Regions from separate parts of the Rhizobium sp. BK312 genome, predicted to be linked through region 1. Evidence: riboswitches for the same ligand, from Rfam matches in the RefSeq annotation. Region 1 holds a riboswitch; the other holds the start of a gene.

Region 1 (7,182 bases):
CCGAAAGCGAGATCTTCGGGCCGGGGTGCCGGACCATAGCCATACATGTTGAGCCCGGTGAGCGGATCGCAATCCAGCCGTTCATCGCCACCCGACACCAGGTGTTTCAGCAGCGCATCCCTCGCCTCGCTTTGTTGCTTCGACAACGCACCCGTAGTCGCATTTTTATCCAGGGTACGGTCGTCAGCAACTTGCTGCATGGAGAAGCATTCCTCTTTCGCCAATGTCGACACGCTTTGCAGAATCGCGCTGCGGTCTACGCCGAGCGGGGGAGCCTCGGCAGCCGAACATTACGCTTCACAAGATGGAGCGAGGCTGACTTGCCGAGACCGACAGCACCCGCAGTAAGCGCAATAAAAGAGCTCGCGATCCGGAGGGCCGCGAGCTCATTTCTGCAAAGCGAATTGTTGGATCAGCCTGCAGCTTCCAGCTTATCCTGCGTCTTCGTCTCGAAGTCGCTGGCATCGTGGCGCTCACGCAGCTGCTCGGATGGATCGCCCGACATGCGGTTGACCATGCGGCCGCGCTTGACGGCAGGACGCGAGTAGATTTGCTCGGCCCAGCGCTGCACGTTCTTGTATTCCTGCACCTGCAGGAACTCGGCCGCGCCGTATTGCCACCCCTTGGCCAAACCGCCGTACCACGGCCAGATGGCGATATCGGCGATCGTATAGTCGCTGCCGGCGATATATTCGCTTTCGGCCAGGCGACGATCGAGAACATCGAGCTGACGCTTCACCTCCATGGCAAAGCGATCGATCGCATATTCGATCTTCGTCGGCGCATAGGCGTAGAAATGACCGAAACCGCCGCCGAGATAGGGCGCGCTGCCCATCTGCCAGAACAGCCAGGAGATGCATTCGGCCCGAGCCGGCTGCTCGGTCGGCAGGAAGGCGCCGAATTTTTCGGCGAGATACATCAAAATCGAGGCCGATTCGAAAACGCGAACCGGCTTCGGGCCACTGCGGTCGAGCAAAGCCGGGATCTTCGAATTCGGATTGATGTCAACGAAACCGCTGCCGAATTGATCGCCCTCACCGATTTTGATCAGCCAGGCATCATATTCCGCACCGCTGTGACCAAGCGCCAGCAGCTCTTCGAGCATAATCGTGACCTTCACGCCGTTGGGCGTTCCAAGCGAATAGAGCTGAAGGGGATGGCGTCCTACCGGCAGTTCCTTCTCGTGAGTCGGGCCGGCAATCGGGCGATTGATATTGGCGAACTGGCCGCCATTGGCCTTGTTCCAGGTCCAGATTTTCGGCGGGGTATATTCGGCAGGGCCGGTCATGGGCATCCTCCTTTTTCGGGAATCGAATTTGGGCGATCTTCGATGTAGCGCGCTACATAGATCGCACATAGAGGCCGCTCTTCATTTTTGCGAGAGGAGAATGCGCACTCTTTAACGCGGAAGCGCTCTTGCCGCCTGGGTTAGGGCGCGGACTCTTCGATCGCGTTAGGCCATTGGCAAATGCCTGGAGGTTCATGAAACGAAAAAGCCTGCCGCGGGAGGAGGAGCGGCAGGCTTTTTACAAGAACCGAACAGCGGATGGGAGGAGGAGTTCCGCTATTCCTGCAGCCGTCCCTGGGAGGAGGATAAGGACGTCTGCCAAGCGAAGGGATGCGGGAGGAGATGCATCGCTTCGATGAAGACGAACATACCAGTCTTTTGCTCAGTTCATAGGCATTTCTTTGCAAGGCAGTTATGCGCTATGCGAAAATCGGGCAGCTGGGTCGATCGTAATCTTCAGCCAGGGCGGTGAAGAATGAGCGGGATGCCTATAAAGCAAAAGCGCCTGCTCGGGGGAACAGGCGCTGGTATAATGCAGCTTTTATAAGGAGCCGTCGCGTATAAGGAGCCGTCGCGGCCGTTAGCGAGCGATCGCTGCACGGGCAACATTGCGGATCTCGCCGCGATCGATACCCAGGTCGTGCAGTTCGCGCGTGGACATACGGCCCAGTTCGGCGACCGTCTGACGATACTTGCGCCAGTTGTTGAAAGAGCGTGCTACGTTCATGATGATCCCCTTTCCTTGGGCTTTCGAAGCTGAGCAGCCGTGCTTGGCGCTCCCGTCGCTTCGATAAGAACTATATAGTCGAACCCATTGGCTTTTTGCAGAGCTAAGGAATCACCGCACCTATGCGTCTACTGCATGCGTCGCCCGAAAAGCAGGCGATCTTCATTCGTCGGTCGCGCCTACCTTGACGATTCGCTGATGACAGCGCCGCCTTTGTCTGCGAAAAGAAAAGAGATGAGAGACAGGGGCGTCCGCTATCCGGCGGGCTGAGAAGCACCCTTCGAACCTGAACCAGATCATGCTGGCGGAGGAAGTCGCTCGGGACCTCGCGAAGCTGAAGCACGTCGTCCCTACGCGTCTCGCCGCCTGAAAGGGGCGATATGCAAGACCAAATCACACCAGGCAATCTACTTCGCACCATGCGGGCGAACCCTCCCCTGGTGCAATGCATCACCAATTTCGTCGCCATGAATATCGCGGCCAATGTGATGCTTGCCGCCGGCGCATCGCCGGCAATGGTACATGCCGAAGAGGAGGCCGGTGAGTTTGCCGCTATCTCCGGCGCACTGACGATCAATATCGGTACGCTTTCCGCGGGTTGGCTTAGGGGCATGCTGAAGGCCGCACAGTCGGCAAACAATGCCGGCAAGCCCTGGGTCCTCGATCCCGTCGCCCATTATGCGACCGCGTTTCGTCGCGATGCCATCACGCGCTTGCTGGAACTAAAGCCGACAATCATTCGCGGCAACGCATCCGAGATCATCGCGCTTGCCGGCGGGACGAGCCGCGGCCAAGGCGTCGATAGCCGCGATGCCGTCGAGCAGGCGGAAGATTCCGCCCTTCAACTCGCGGAAAAGCACAGCTGCGTAGTGGCAGTCACAGGCGTTACGGATTTCGTGACGGATGGGCAGAAGGCGAAGCGCATTGCAGGCGGTTCGCCATTGATGCCGCAAGTAACCGCACTTGGATGCTCGCTAACCTGCCTCGTCGGTGCGTTTGCGGCGGTAGCTCCGGATGATCCGTTCCATGCGACCATAACGGCGCTTACGGTCTTTGCCGTTGCCGGCCAACAGGCAGGAGCGGCTGCAGAGGGGCCAGGCTCCTTCTCCTGGCGCTTCCTCGATGCCCTTGCCGCCCTAACCCCGGAAACACTGGATCACGACGCAAGGATATCGGCAGCATGAACACAGACTTCGATCTCTCGCTCTATCTCGTCCTCGATCCGCTGCTATGCCGTGATCTCGGTATGGTGGAGACAACGCGGGCGGCGGTGGCGGGCGGCGCCACCATGATCCAGCTTCGCGACAAGGAGGCTTCGATCCCCGCCATGATCGAAACCGGCCGTGCCCTCAAGCAAATCCTGCACGGAACGAATGTCCGGCTGATCGTCAACGACAATGTCGAGGCTGCCATCGCCATCGGCGCCGATGGCCTTCACATCGGCCAGGAAGATATGAATGCCGCCGACGCCCGCCGCCTGATCGGCCCGGACATGATCCTCGGCCTCTCGGTGGAAACGGAGGCTCTCGCCTCCTCCATAGATGCCGGAATCATCGACTATGCCGGGATCGGTCCGGTCTTTGCCACATCCACCAAGCCCGACCACAAGCAACCGATCGGCTTTGACGGGCTTGCCCGCATCGTCAGGCTTTGCCCGGTTCCTTCAGTGGCAATCGGCGGCCTGAAGGCTGTTCATACCGCCGATGTCCTTTCGTGCGGCGCAGATGGCCTCGCGGTCGTCTCGGCCATATGCGGACAACCGGACCCGCAAGCGGCGACAATCATCATCGCGAAAGCCATCAAGGAGGCTCGCCAATGATCCGCAACGTTCTATCTATCGCCGGCTCCGATCCCTCCGGCGGTGCTGGCATTCAAGCCGACCTGAAGGCTTTCTCCGCCCGCGGCGTTTATGGAATGGCGGCTCTGACCGCCTTAACCGCGCAAAACACTCAGGGCGTCTCCGGCGTCCATCCCGTGCCCCCTCATTTCGTGGCAGACCAGATCAATGCGATCTTTGCCGACATCCGTGTGGATGCCGTGAAGATCGGCATGATCGCTAATGCCGCCATCGCCAGTGCCGTCGCGGACATTCTGGCGCGACATCGCGATGTACCCGTCGTCCTCGACCCGGTCATGATCGCCAAGGGTGGCGCAGCCCTGCTGGCTGCCGATGCCGTTGACGTGCTGACCACGCGGCTGCTGCCGCTTGCGACCGTCATTACCCCGAACCTACCCGAGGCGGCTGCGCTGTTGCATGACGCCGAGGCGACGAACCGCGAAGACATGGCGCGCCAGGCGCGTGCGCTGGCAGCGCTCGGGCCTTCAGCAGTCCTCGTCAAGGGTGGTCATCTGGAGGGTGACGAAAGCCCGGATGTGCTCGCAAGCGGCGGTCATGTGGCCTGGTTCGAAGCTCAGCGGTTGCCGACCAAGAATACGCATGGAACGGGCTGCACGCTCTCCAGCGCTATCGCGGCAGAGATCGCCAAGGGCCTGCCGCTCCCCGAAGCTATCGCCGTCGGCAAGGCCTATCTCGCCGCCGCGGTTGCTGCCGCAGGCCAGCTTTCCGTCGGAAGCGGCCATGGGCCTGTTCAGCATTTCCATGCACTGTGGGCCACAAATAAGGAGTAGCGAGCCTGTTACTCAAGGGTCGCCGTTTCTGGTGCCGGCCGCGGCCTCGATCGGGCATAAGACAAAAAGCGCCGTCCTGATGGGCGGCGCCTCCTCTTCATTGGCGATCGAATGGTACGGGCGGCTCAGGCCCAGCCCATGGTCAACACGCCAAAAAGGATGACGGCGCCAAGACCGATACGGTAGATGACGAAAGGCCAGGTCGAAAAGCGTTCGAGAAAGCGCATCAGCCCCCAGATGGTGATGAAGGACGATATGCTGCCGACAATCAGGCCAACGAGCAGTACCGACCAGGCTTCCATCGGAAGATGCGCCTTGTGAAGCTCATAAAGCTCCTTCAAGCCGGCAAGAGCGATGGCCGGTAAGCCGAGCAGGAAGGAGAACCGTGCCGCCTCCTCTCTTTTTAAGCCGAGGAACAGTGCGCCGGTTAGGGTCGACCCCGAGCGCGAGACACCGGGGATAAGAGCACCGACCTGCGTGATGCCGACAAAAAGGGCATCCATCAGCGTCATCTGTCCGATATCCTTCCTATGGCGGCTGTAAAGCTCAGCGACCGCCAAGAGCAAGCCCATGACCACGCAGGCGATGCCGATGACCCAGAGGCTGCGGAAAGACGTGCCGCAAGCGTTCAGGGAGGATGACAGCAGCAGGCCGGCGATCACGATCGGTATGGTGGCAATCACGATGGCGATCGCAAGCCGGATGGAAGGAGAGTTCCAGTCCCTTTGCCTGATCGCATCGAGCGATCCAAAGGTGACGTAGCGGACGTCGCTCCAGAAATAGGAGACGATCGCTGCAAGTGCTGCAAGCTGCATCGTAGCCGAGAAGGCAGAACCAGGGTCCTGCCAGCCCAGCAAGGCGGGCACCACGCGCATATGGGCAGTGGACGAGACCGGCAGTAGCTCGGTCAATCCCTGCACGATGCCCAGAATTGCGATCTTGGCATAGCCCAGGGCAACAAAGCCCGTATCCACGCCTTGCGTACAAACATCAGCCACGTTTTGATATCCTCAGTTGTTCAGGGGGCTTTGCACCGAGTGGTGCGACGAACTAGCTGTGAAACTGGTTCCCAATTTGAAATCGACAACACCTGGCGAAGGTGTCGCCAATTTCACATCGGGGCAAGCTGAGGATATAGCCGCGCAGGCTGAACTCTATCTGAAATTGCCGGCTCGAATTTTGGAGTTTGGCGTATTTCTAGCCGTCATCCTCCGGCAACGCCTGCATGTAGCGGATCATGGTGTAGAAGCCGGCGAGGAGGACCAACGCGCCTGCCGCATGATGCAGATTGTGCAGCATCGTATGGTGATGCCTGAGCAGAAGGCAGCTTAAATTATAAAGGGTTATGGCCACCGCCGTCATGAGAGCGGCCAGGAATAGCGCCATGTTTCGCTGAAAGAAATCAATCATCACGCACACCTCTTTTGAGTGCCAACAGATTCCATAAGGATTGGGGAGGAATTACGACAAAGGCACAGAGCCGTGGCACCGTGGCGGGCGAATGCCGACGGGTTCATTTCGTATAGAGCGCACGCGATCTTTCCAGATGCTTGAGCATCGCCTGCTCGGCGCCATCTGCATCGTTTTCAGCCAGGCGCGCGAGGATTTCCTCATGTTCGACCAGCGTGAACTTTTCCTTGCCGGTCCAGATCAGCATGTCGGTATGATAGGCTTTCAGCCATGCGAGCATCGCTTCGCTGACGGCAGCAAAGATTGGATTGCCGGAAATCTGGGCGATGCGCGTATGGAACTGCATATCAGCAGAAATGAAGTCCTCGGCATGACCGAGAGATGCGCGCTGCCGGTCGATGATTTCACTGAGATCGGCAACATCTTTCTTGCTCGCGCGCTGTGCGGCCTCGCGTGCCATGCCGCGCTCGAAGAAGATGCGGGCGCTCTTCAGCTGCTCAAGGGAATCAGGTGATTGCGACAACATGATCTTTGCGGTCAGGTCGACCTGCCGAAAGATCGACTTCGCTGTGAGCTGAAGCACCTTGGCACGTTCGCCATGGGAAATGTTGACCAGCCCCATATTGGCAAGGGCCTGCATGGCCTCCCGGATCGCCGGACGTCCGACACCGAAGCGCTCCATGAGGACACGCTCGGACGGCATCTCATCACCCGGCTTGAGCTCTCCCGACGTGATCAACCGTTCCAGCCGATCGAATACTTCATCGGATAGCTTTCGGCGTACAATTTGTTCGACTGGCTCGCCCATGGAATCCCGCTTTCCCAAAGCTTTTACCCCTTATGCATTTTTGGCCGCCATGGCGGAAGCCCCACCCTACCGACAACCGGGCAAAAAATAGTTTGCAGAAGTTGGAATACTCATTATACCAGATCACCAGTTTGTGCCACGCGGAAAATCGTCGGCGAGAGGAGCATTCACCCACTCATGACTATTACCATCACCTACCGCATCGAAACGCCAGGCAGCGTCGAGGCGATGGCTCGCAAGATCGCCAGCGATCAGTCGACAGGCACCTTCGTCGCTGTGCCGGGCGAGACGGAAGAACTCAAGGCGCGTGTGGCCGCGCGT
Region 2 (7,182 bases), on a different contig from region 1:
CCACCCAGCGGTAATTCGTCGTGCGGCTGGCGAATCGCCTCAGCTCGTTTTGATCGCGGTTCGGCGCGACGACGAGCGTTCCATTGCGGACGATCTTGCCAGGCAGAATCGCGTCCCATCGATCGGCGGAATCACGGCCGAGCGTCAGTACAGCCTCATCGGCACTTTCCCGCTCGCACCATGGCGCCAGCATGCCGCCGGCAAGCCAGGAGGCGGCGCGATGAAAATTCCGGCCTGGATCTGAGATCGTGACCTCGGCTCCGCGCCGGACTAGCTCGTGGGCGACCGTGAGGCCGGCAACGCCGGCCCCTTTAACGAGAATACGCATGTCATTCAGCCGGCTGGGCAGGGGCTTCGACCGGCATATAGAGGTCTCCGCCCTCTCGATACTTGGCCGCCATGGCTTCCAGCCCTTCCTTCTGTGCTTCGGCGCGGATGTCGTGCGAAATCCGCATCGAGCAGAATTTCGGGCCGCACATAGAGCAGAAATGGGCCACCTTATGGGCCTCCTTCGGCAGGGTTTCGTCGTGGAAGCTGCGAGCCGTGTCCGGGTCGAGCGAAAGGTTGAACTGATCCTCCCAGCGAAATTCGAACCGGGCGCGCGACAGAGCATCGTCACGAACCTGCGCGGCCGGATGACCTTTGGCGAGATCCGCCGCATGCGCTGCGATCTTATAGGTGATGACGCCTGTCTTGACGTCGTTGCGATCGGGCAGACCAAGGTGCTCCTTCGGCGTGACGTAGCAGAGCATCGCCGTCCCGAACCAGCCGATCATGGCAGCGCCGATGCCCGATGTGATGTGGTCATAGCCCGGCGCGATATCCGTCGTCAGCGGCCCGAGCGTGTAAAAGGGCGCCTCGCCGCAGACGGAAAGCTGCTTGTCCATGTTTTCCTTGATCTTGTGCATCGGCACATGGCCGGGGCCTTCGATCATCACCTGACAATCCTTGGCCCAGGCGATCTTTGTCAACTCGCCGAGTGTCTCCAGTTCGGCGAACTGCGCGGCGTCGTTGGCGTCAGCTATCGAGCCGGGGCGCAGGCCGTCGCCAAGCGAGAAGGAGACGTCATAGGCACGGCAGATATCGCAGATTTCCTCGAAATGCTCGTAAAGGAAGCTCTCGCGATGGTGATGCAGACACCACTTGGCCATGATCGAGCCGCCGCGCGAGACGATGCCGGTGACGCGATTGACGGTGAGCGGGATGTAATGCAGCCGCACACCGGCATGGATGGTGAAATAGTCGACGCCCTGTTCCGCCTGCTCGATCAGCGTGTCGCGATAGATTTCCCAGGTCAGTTCCTCGGCAATGCCGCCGACCTTTTCCAGTGCCTGATAGAGCGGTACGGTGCCGATCGGCAGCGGCGAATTGCGGATGATCCATTCGCGGATATTGTGGATGTTGCGGCCGGTCGAAAGATCCATGACGGTATCGGCACCCCAGCGGGCAGCCCAGACCATCTTCTCGACCTCCTCCGCCATTGAGGAGGTGACCGCGGAATTGCCGATATTCGCATTGATCTTCACCAGGAAGTTCCGGCCGATGATCATCGGCTCGCTTTCGGAGTGATTGATGTTGGCCGGAATGATCGCTCGGCCGCTCGCAACTTCCTGGCGGACGAACTCTGGGGTGACATGATCCGGAATATGGGCGCCGAAGCTTTCGCCATCGCGAATCAGGGCTTCTGCCTTCGCCTTGCGGCCGAGATTTTCGCGAATGGCGATGAATTCCATTTCCGGCGTGATGATGCCGGCGCGCGCATAGGCGAGTTGGGTGACCGCCTTGCCGTCTTTCGCCCGCAGGGGCTGGCGCTTGGCCGGAAATTCCGGTGTTAGCCGTTCGCCGGTGACGAAACCATTGTCTTCAGGGCGCACATGCCGGCCTTCATAAGCCTCGACATCGCCGCGGGCGAGAACCCAGTCGCGGCGTAGCTGAGATAGACCCTCCTCGATGCGGATGTCGGCGCCCTCGATCGTGTAGGGGCCGGAAGAATCATAAACAATGACAGGCGGCTCGCCCGAGGTCGGATGGACGCTGATTTCGCGCATCGGCACGCGGATGTCCGGGTGGATCTCTCCGGGAACATAGATTTTCGTGGATGCCGGCAGCGGGCCGGTGGTGACGGTCGGAGTGAGGTTCTTTGCGGCAATATTCATGGTTTGAGGCTCCAAGTTGCAGTTGGAGACCCAGTCAATCAGCCGGAATGATGAAAAGACGCCGGCATGGAATCCAGGCGGGAATCCGAAGCCTTCGAGCGCTTGCACCGTCCCTACGCCAGTATGAACTGGATCAGGTTCAACGGGTCACTGCGCCACAGGAGGCAAAGCCTCATTGTCCAGCAGTATCTCAGCCCCTTGCCGGGACCCCCCTGGTGAATACGGAAAGGCTATGCCTTACCCTTGTTCTCTGTCAACCCCGCAACGACGGTCGCGTTTTCTCAATCGATTGACCCGTGTGGCGCGGGGGCGGCTTGGATTCCATAGGGGCGAGCCTCCGATAGGCGCGATCATCATCTTCGATGACGCTGCTCTTGATCTAAGCCCGTTCCCGCATAAATGGTACCGATGAAAATTCCGGATCTCGAGCCTGATTGGGGAAGGCTGTCTCGATTTGGTGCGAATTCTTGAACCTTGGCGACGGCCGACTATTCCGCAGTAAAAGGCTCAGCCCGCCGCCAGTTGCATTTAAGCAACAGCAATCAAGTCTAATGCCGGAGCGGGTTTCACAGAATTGACAAACATACGGGCTGTTTGTAAACCAAATATAGGACATAACTGTCTTACGGACGAGCGATCGGCCGGATCGGTAGAGGCATTTCAAAACCTTTGCCGCGGGGTGAATTATGGAGGTTAGAGGGGACTCAAGCCGACATCAGGTGCGTATCTGCCGGACTGCCCGGTTGCGTTTAAACCGACGTAATCCTCAGGGTGGTGTTCCAGCTTTGTACTCGCGGTAAATTGGAATGCATATTGCAACCAGGAGTTTAAAATGAACATCAAGAGCCTTCTTCTCGGCTCCGCTGCTGCGCTGGCAGCAGTTTCTGGCGCCCATGCGGCTGACGCGATCGTCGCTGCTGAGCCCGAGCCGCTGGAATACGTTCGCATCTGCGACGCATACGGCGCTGGCTACTTCTTCATTCCAGGCACCGAAACCTGCCTCAAGATCGGCGGCCGCGTCCGTACCGAAGGCGAGTGGTACGATGCCTACAACCCGAACAGCCATAACGGTACGCTGTGGCACACCCGTGCGGAGCTGAGCGTCGACACGGCAACCGACACCGAATACGGCCCGCTGAAGACCAACACGGTCATCCGTTGGGATTGGAATGACGGCAACTCCACCTCCACGAAGCTGCTGTTCGCGAACATCAGCCTCGGCGGTTTCCTCGTTGGTAAGGCTGACTCCCAGTACAACTCCTACATCGGTTATGCCGGCGACGTCATCAACGACGACGTGATCTATGACGGTCCGTACGAACTCAACCAGTTGACCTACAACTACGACGCCGGCAACGGCTTCACGGCTGTGATCTCGGTTGAAGACTCGAACTCCAGCGGCTCGGGCGCTTCCTATGGCTCCAGCTGGTGGTCTGACGACAAGGGCAACCACTACGCTCCTGACGTCGTTGCCGGTGCTGGCTTCAAGTCCGGCGCATGGGGCTTCAAGGTCGTTGGCGGTTACGACTCGATCGTCGAAGAAGGCGCCATCAAGGCTCGTGTCGATGCTGACTTCGGTACCTTCTCGGCCTTCTTGATGGGCGGCTGGAACACCGACGGCGACAAGCTGAACAAGTATGCCGGCACCAACCTCGATCGTTCGGCTTGCCCGGTTAACGATGCATCGAAGTGCGGCTGGGGTGACTGGGCTGTTTGGGGCGGCGTTGGCGTTCCGATCAACGAAAAGCTGAAGTGGAACCTGCAGCTCGCCTATACCGACTCGAAGATCTTTGCCGCAACCACGAACGTCAAGTGGAACCCGGTCAAGAACCTGCTCATCGAGCCGGAAGTCTCCTACACCAACTTCGATTCTGTGAACCAGGATCAGTGGGCTGGTATCCTGCGCTTCGAGCGTAGCTTCTAATATTGAATTACCCGGCTCAATGCCGGGTAAGAGAAGCCTGACGTTCCAATCCGCCAGGCTTCTTTCATCGATCGGTTGACCTCCGATCAAAGCAAAGGATCTGGCTTTCCCTCCGGATCCTTTTTTATTTCCAGCTTTGGGAAATCGGTTCAGCTCCCGGCAGAAGCTTCAAACCGTCGTCGTTGGTTCTCTTCAATTCCGAAGGGAAAACCGTTCTAGGCTTTTTCCGGTATCATCGCGGCAATCGCCAGTTCCTGCGTCTGTGCTAGCGGGAACCAGGTCTTCAGCACCATCTTTATGAACATCTGTCCACACGGGACCAGTTCGAAACTGCCTCGGTCGAGGGTCCATTCGGTGATCAGGCCGCCGATGACCGCTGTCAATGCGGAAGAGGCAGTATCCGGCGTCCAGGGAGCCGGAAGTTTCGTCTTTTCATCCATAAGGGTGAATATGCGTTCGAAATTTTCGTGCATGTCGTGCCGAAACGAACTCGCACGGCTCGTGGTGCCGTCGCAAAACGCCATGTCGAGATGCATCATAACTTTCAGCATGCTGCGCTTGCGCGGGTCGCTGTGAATATCGTCAAATATCGCGGCTATGGTATCGGCGATGAGATCGAGCGGGTTGGGCGGCAGTTCCTTCGACATCCGCTCCGCCAGATCCTTGAACGGCTGCTGGGCCTCGTCGCGGATCGCAAACATCAGCCCTTGCTTGTTCTTGAAATGCCAATGCACTGCCCCCCGCGTGACACCGGCGGCTACGGCTATCTCTTCCAGGCTGACATTCTCGTAGCCCTTGTCGAGAAACAGAGCTTTTGCGGATTGCAAAATCTCATTCCTCGTTTCTGCCGCCTCCTCCTTAGTTCGCCTCATTCACCTCTCCACAGAAACCGATGTTCAAGCTGCGCCCCTCTTATTGATATTCTTCTTCCATCATACCGTTCAGTGCTGGAGCCCATATACCAGCGATGCTCAACGGAGTGGAGGTATTTATCTATCCTCAAAAATTGAGCAAGCAAATCGTAACAGAATATATCCTGTCAAGCGCTATAAGCCACGCGCAAGTTTCCGTGAGCAATTTCCCCATGTTGTGAAGTGAAAATCGGAAAGTGCAAATGCTGATATAGCCATGATGGCGAAATATATTGGCCGGGCGATCCCCGGCCCGCTTGTTCCGGAAGCGATGCCGCGTTCAAGTTGAAACCTATGATGCATTTAGCCTGCGGCGTTCGCAGATCGGTCAGCTCATATCGATCATCGAAGTCTTGATCCCGCCGTCATGCGGCGGGTCTGACCGCCATGGCTTTGGTCGAACTGGCGGGACCGGTCGACAAGCAATCTGCTGCGGCTCCGACCTAGCTTGAGCTTTCGTCTGTCTTCTTGCAAGCTGACAATAGTTCGAGCGCAAATCGTCTTTCAGCGTGGAAAGAGAATTCGAAAATTCCTGGCATAAGAGCGACGGATTTGCATAAGCGCCGCGTTCAATTCTCGTGAACCCGCGTTTGATGTCGAAGGATGATACGCTGACCGAGATGCTGCGATCCAAGTGGCACTGTTTGCCGGCTATAAGGCCGAGGCCGAGGTGCCATGCAACTATCGCAGTGAACTGGAGCGGTGGCGATTGTCGATGAAGTGGGATCGCGCGCCCAAGAGTGGCGACCAGGATGAGGATCTACTTGGCCGAATCGCTGCAGGCGATGTTTCGGCGATGCGCATGATGGTCGCGCGGCAATTGCCGCGCATCGTCGCCGTCGCGACCCGCATGCTTGGCGATGCGGCCGAGGCCGAAGATGTGGCGCAGGAGACATTTTTGCGCATCTGGCGAAATGCCGGCGGCTGGCGCCAGCGCAACGCGCGTTTCAGCACCTGGGTGCATCGTGTGGCGATCAACCTTTGCTATGATCGCCTGCGCCGCCGCAAGGACGTTCTTGCCGAACATCCGCCTGACATCGAATATGAAGGGCCGGCGCCGGATGCGGACTTGATGAGCGAGGATGATCCGTCGAGACGCGTCGAACGGGCCTTGCAGATGATTGCGCCCCGGCAGCGCGAGGCGATCATTCTGGTTTATTATCAGGTGCTGTCGAATGTCGAGGCGGCTGAGGTCATGGATGTCAGTGTCGATGCACTGGAAAGCCTGCTTGCGCGTGGAAGGCGCTCCTTGCAGGGGCTTTTGTTGAAGGATGAGGGCGATGGTTGAAAATATCGCGGGTCCGATGAATGCCGAGCGGTTTGAAGCACTGACTGCGGCCTATGGCAGTGATATCGGCCGATGGCCGCAGGCCGAGCGCGCAGCCGCGCGGGATTTTGCCAAGGGTACCGCCGCCGTGCAAACACTTGCGCGCGCCGCCGATCTGGATGCGCTGCTCGACACCTACGTCGTAAGACCCCGTCACACCGGCCTGGAAGAGCGAATCCTCGCAAAGCTCGCGCGGCGCCTGACGATACGAAACTGGTTCCGCTTCGGTTCGGCCGGGATCGGCCTTGTGGGGGTCGGCATCGCCGGCGCGCTTGCCGGCAGCATTGCAATCGCCGTCTTGGTTCCGAGCCTGACATCCGATACCTCGATCGTCTCAGATGGAACTGCGACCATGTTCGGCGATATCGGACCGGACGCGGGTACAGCACAGCAGGACAGCCAATGACGGAACGCAGCTTTCGAATAGTGGTCATTTTTCTTTTGGTGCTGAATACGTTCCTGGTCGGAGCATTGGCCGGTGGTGGGCTGACCTGGATACGTAAGACGCAGGCGCGGGCCGGAATGATGCCGCTAGCCGGCGAGCAATTGCCTTCGGCGCAGAGGAAGGCTCTGCGTGCGGCGCTCAACGAGGCACGCAAGGACGAACGTCAGATCATTCTCGAGGCACAGCAGGCCAAGGTCGACGCCGCCTCCATTCTTGGGCAGCCGACGTTGGATAAAGAGGCGCTCTCGGCCGCGCTGGCGAGGGCGCGCGATGCTGATATCACCTTGAGGGCGAAGCTGGAGCAGCGTGCGGTCGATTTTGCGGCAGGGCTTTCCTACGACGAGCGTCGGGCGCTGGCGGAAAGCCTGGTCCGCCGCAGCATGCCCAAAGCCGCTGCCACAAAATGATCATACTTTCCG

The links. Region 1 has a riboswitch for thiamine pyrophosphate ahead of thiM (hydroxyethylthiazole kinase). Riboswitches for the same ligand answer to the same signal wherever they lie in the genome.
Region 2: another riboswitch for thiamine pyrophosphate. It lies ahead of thiC (phosphomethylpyrimidine synthase ThiC); the one in region 1 lies ahead of thiM (hydroxyethylthiazole kinase).

Annotation. Positions count from the first base shown of each region.
Region 1 is NZ_JACHZP010000007.1:96,522-103,703, forward strand. Features, by position in the region: gene FHT85_RS20300 (hypothetical protein) at 1-200, opposite strand, end outside; gene yghU (glutathione-dependent disulfide-bond oxidoreductase) at 413-1,288, opposite strand; gene FHT85_RS20310 (DUF1127 domain-containing protein) at 1,869-2,015, opposite strand; TPP riboswitch at 2,249-2,345, shown strand; gene thiM (hydroxyethylthiazole kinase) at 2,396-3,199, shown strand; gene thiE (thiamine phosphate synthase) at 3,196-3,834, shown strand; gene thiD (bifunctional hydroxymethylpyrimidine kinase/phosphomethylpyrimidine kinase) at 3,831-4,643, shown strand; gene FHT85_RS20330 (undecaprenyl-diphosphate phosphatase) at 4,769-5,641, opposite strand; gene FHT85_RS20335 (hypothetical protein) at 5,841-6,053, opposite strand; gene FHT85_RS20340 (transcriptional regulator NanR) at 6,157-6,861, opposite strand; gene oiaX (3-oxo-isoapionate-4-phosphate decarboxylase OiaX) at 7,039-7,182, shown strand, end outside.
Region 2 is NZ_JACHZP010000004.1:519,245-526,426, forward strand. Features, by position in the region: gene thiO (glycine oxidase ThiO) at 1-328, opposite strand, end outside; gene thiC (phosphomethylpyrimidine synthase ThiC) at 330-2,156, opposite strand; TPP riboswitch at 2,249-2,380, opposite strand; gene FHT85_RS14680 (porin) at 2,989-4,080, shown strand; gene FHT85_RS14685 (TetR family transcriptional regulator) at 4,296-4,952, opposite strand; gene FHT85_RS14690 (RNA polymerase sigma factor) at 5,707-6,279, shown strand; gene FHT85_RS14695 (hypothetical protein) at 6,272-6,724, shown strand; gene FHT85_RS14700 (periplasmic heavy metal sensor) at 6,721-7,170, shown strand.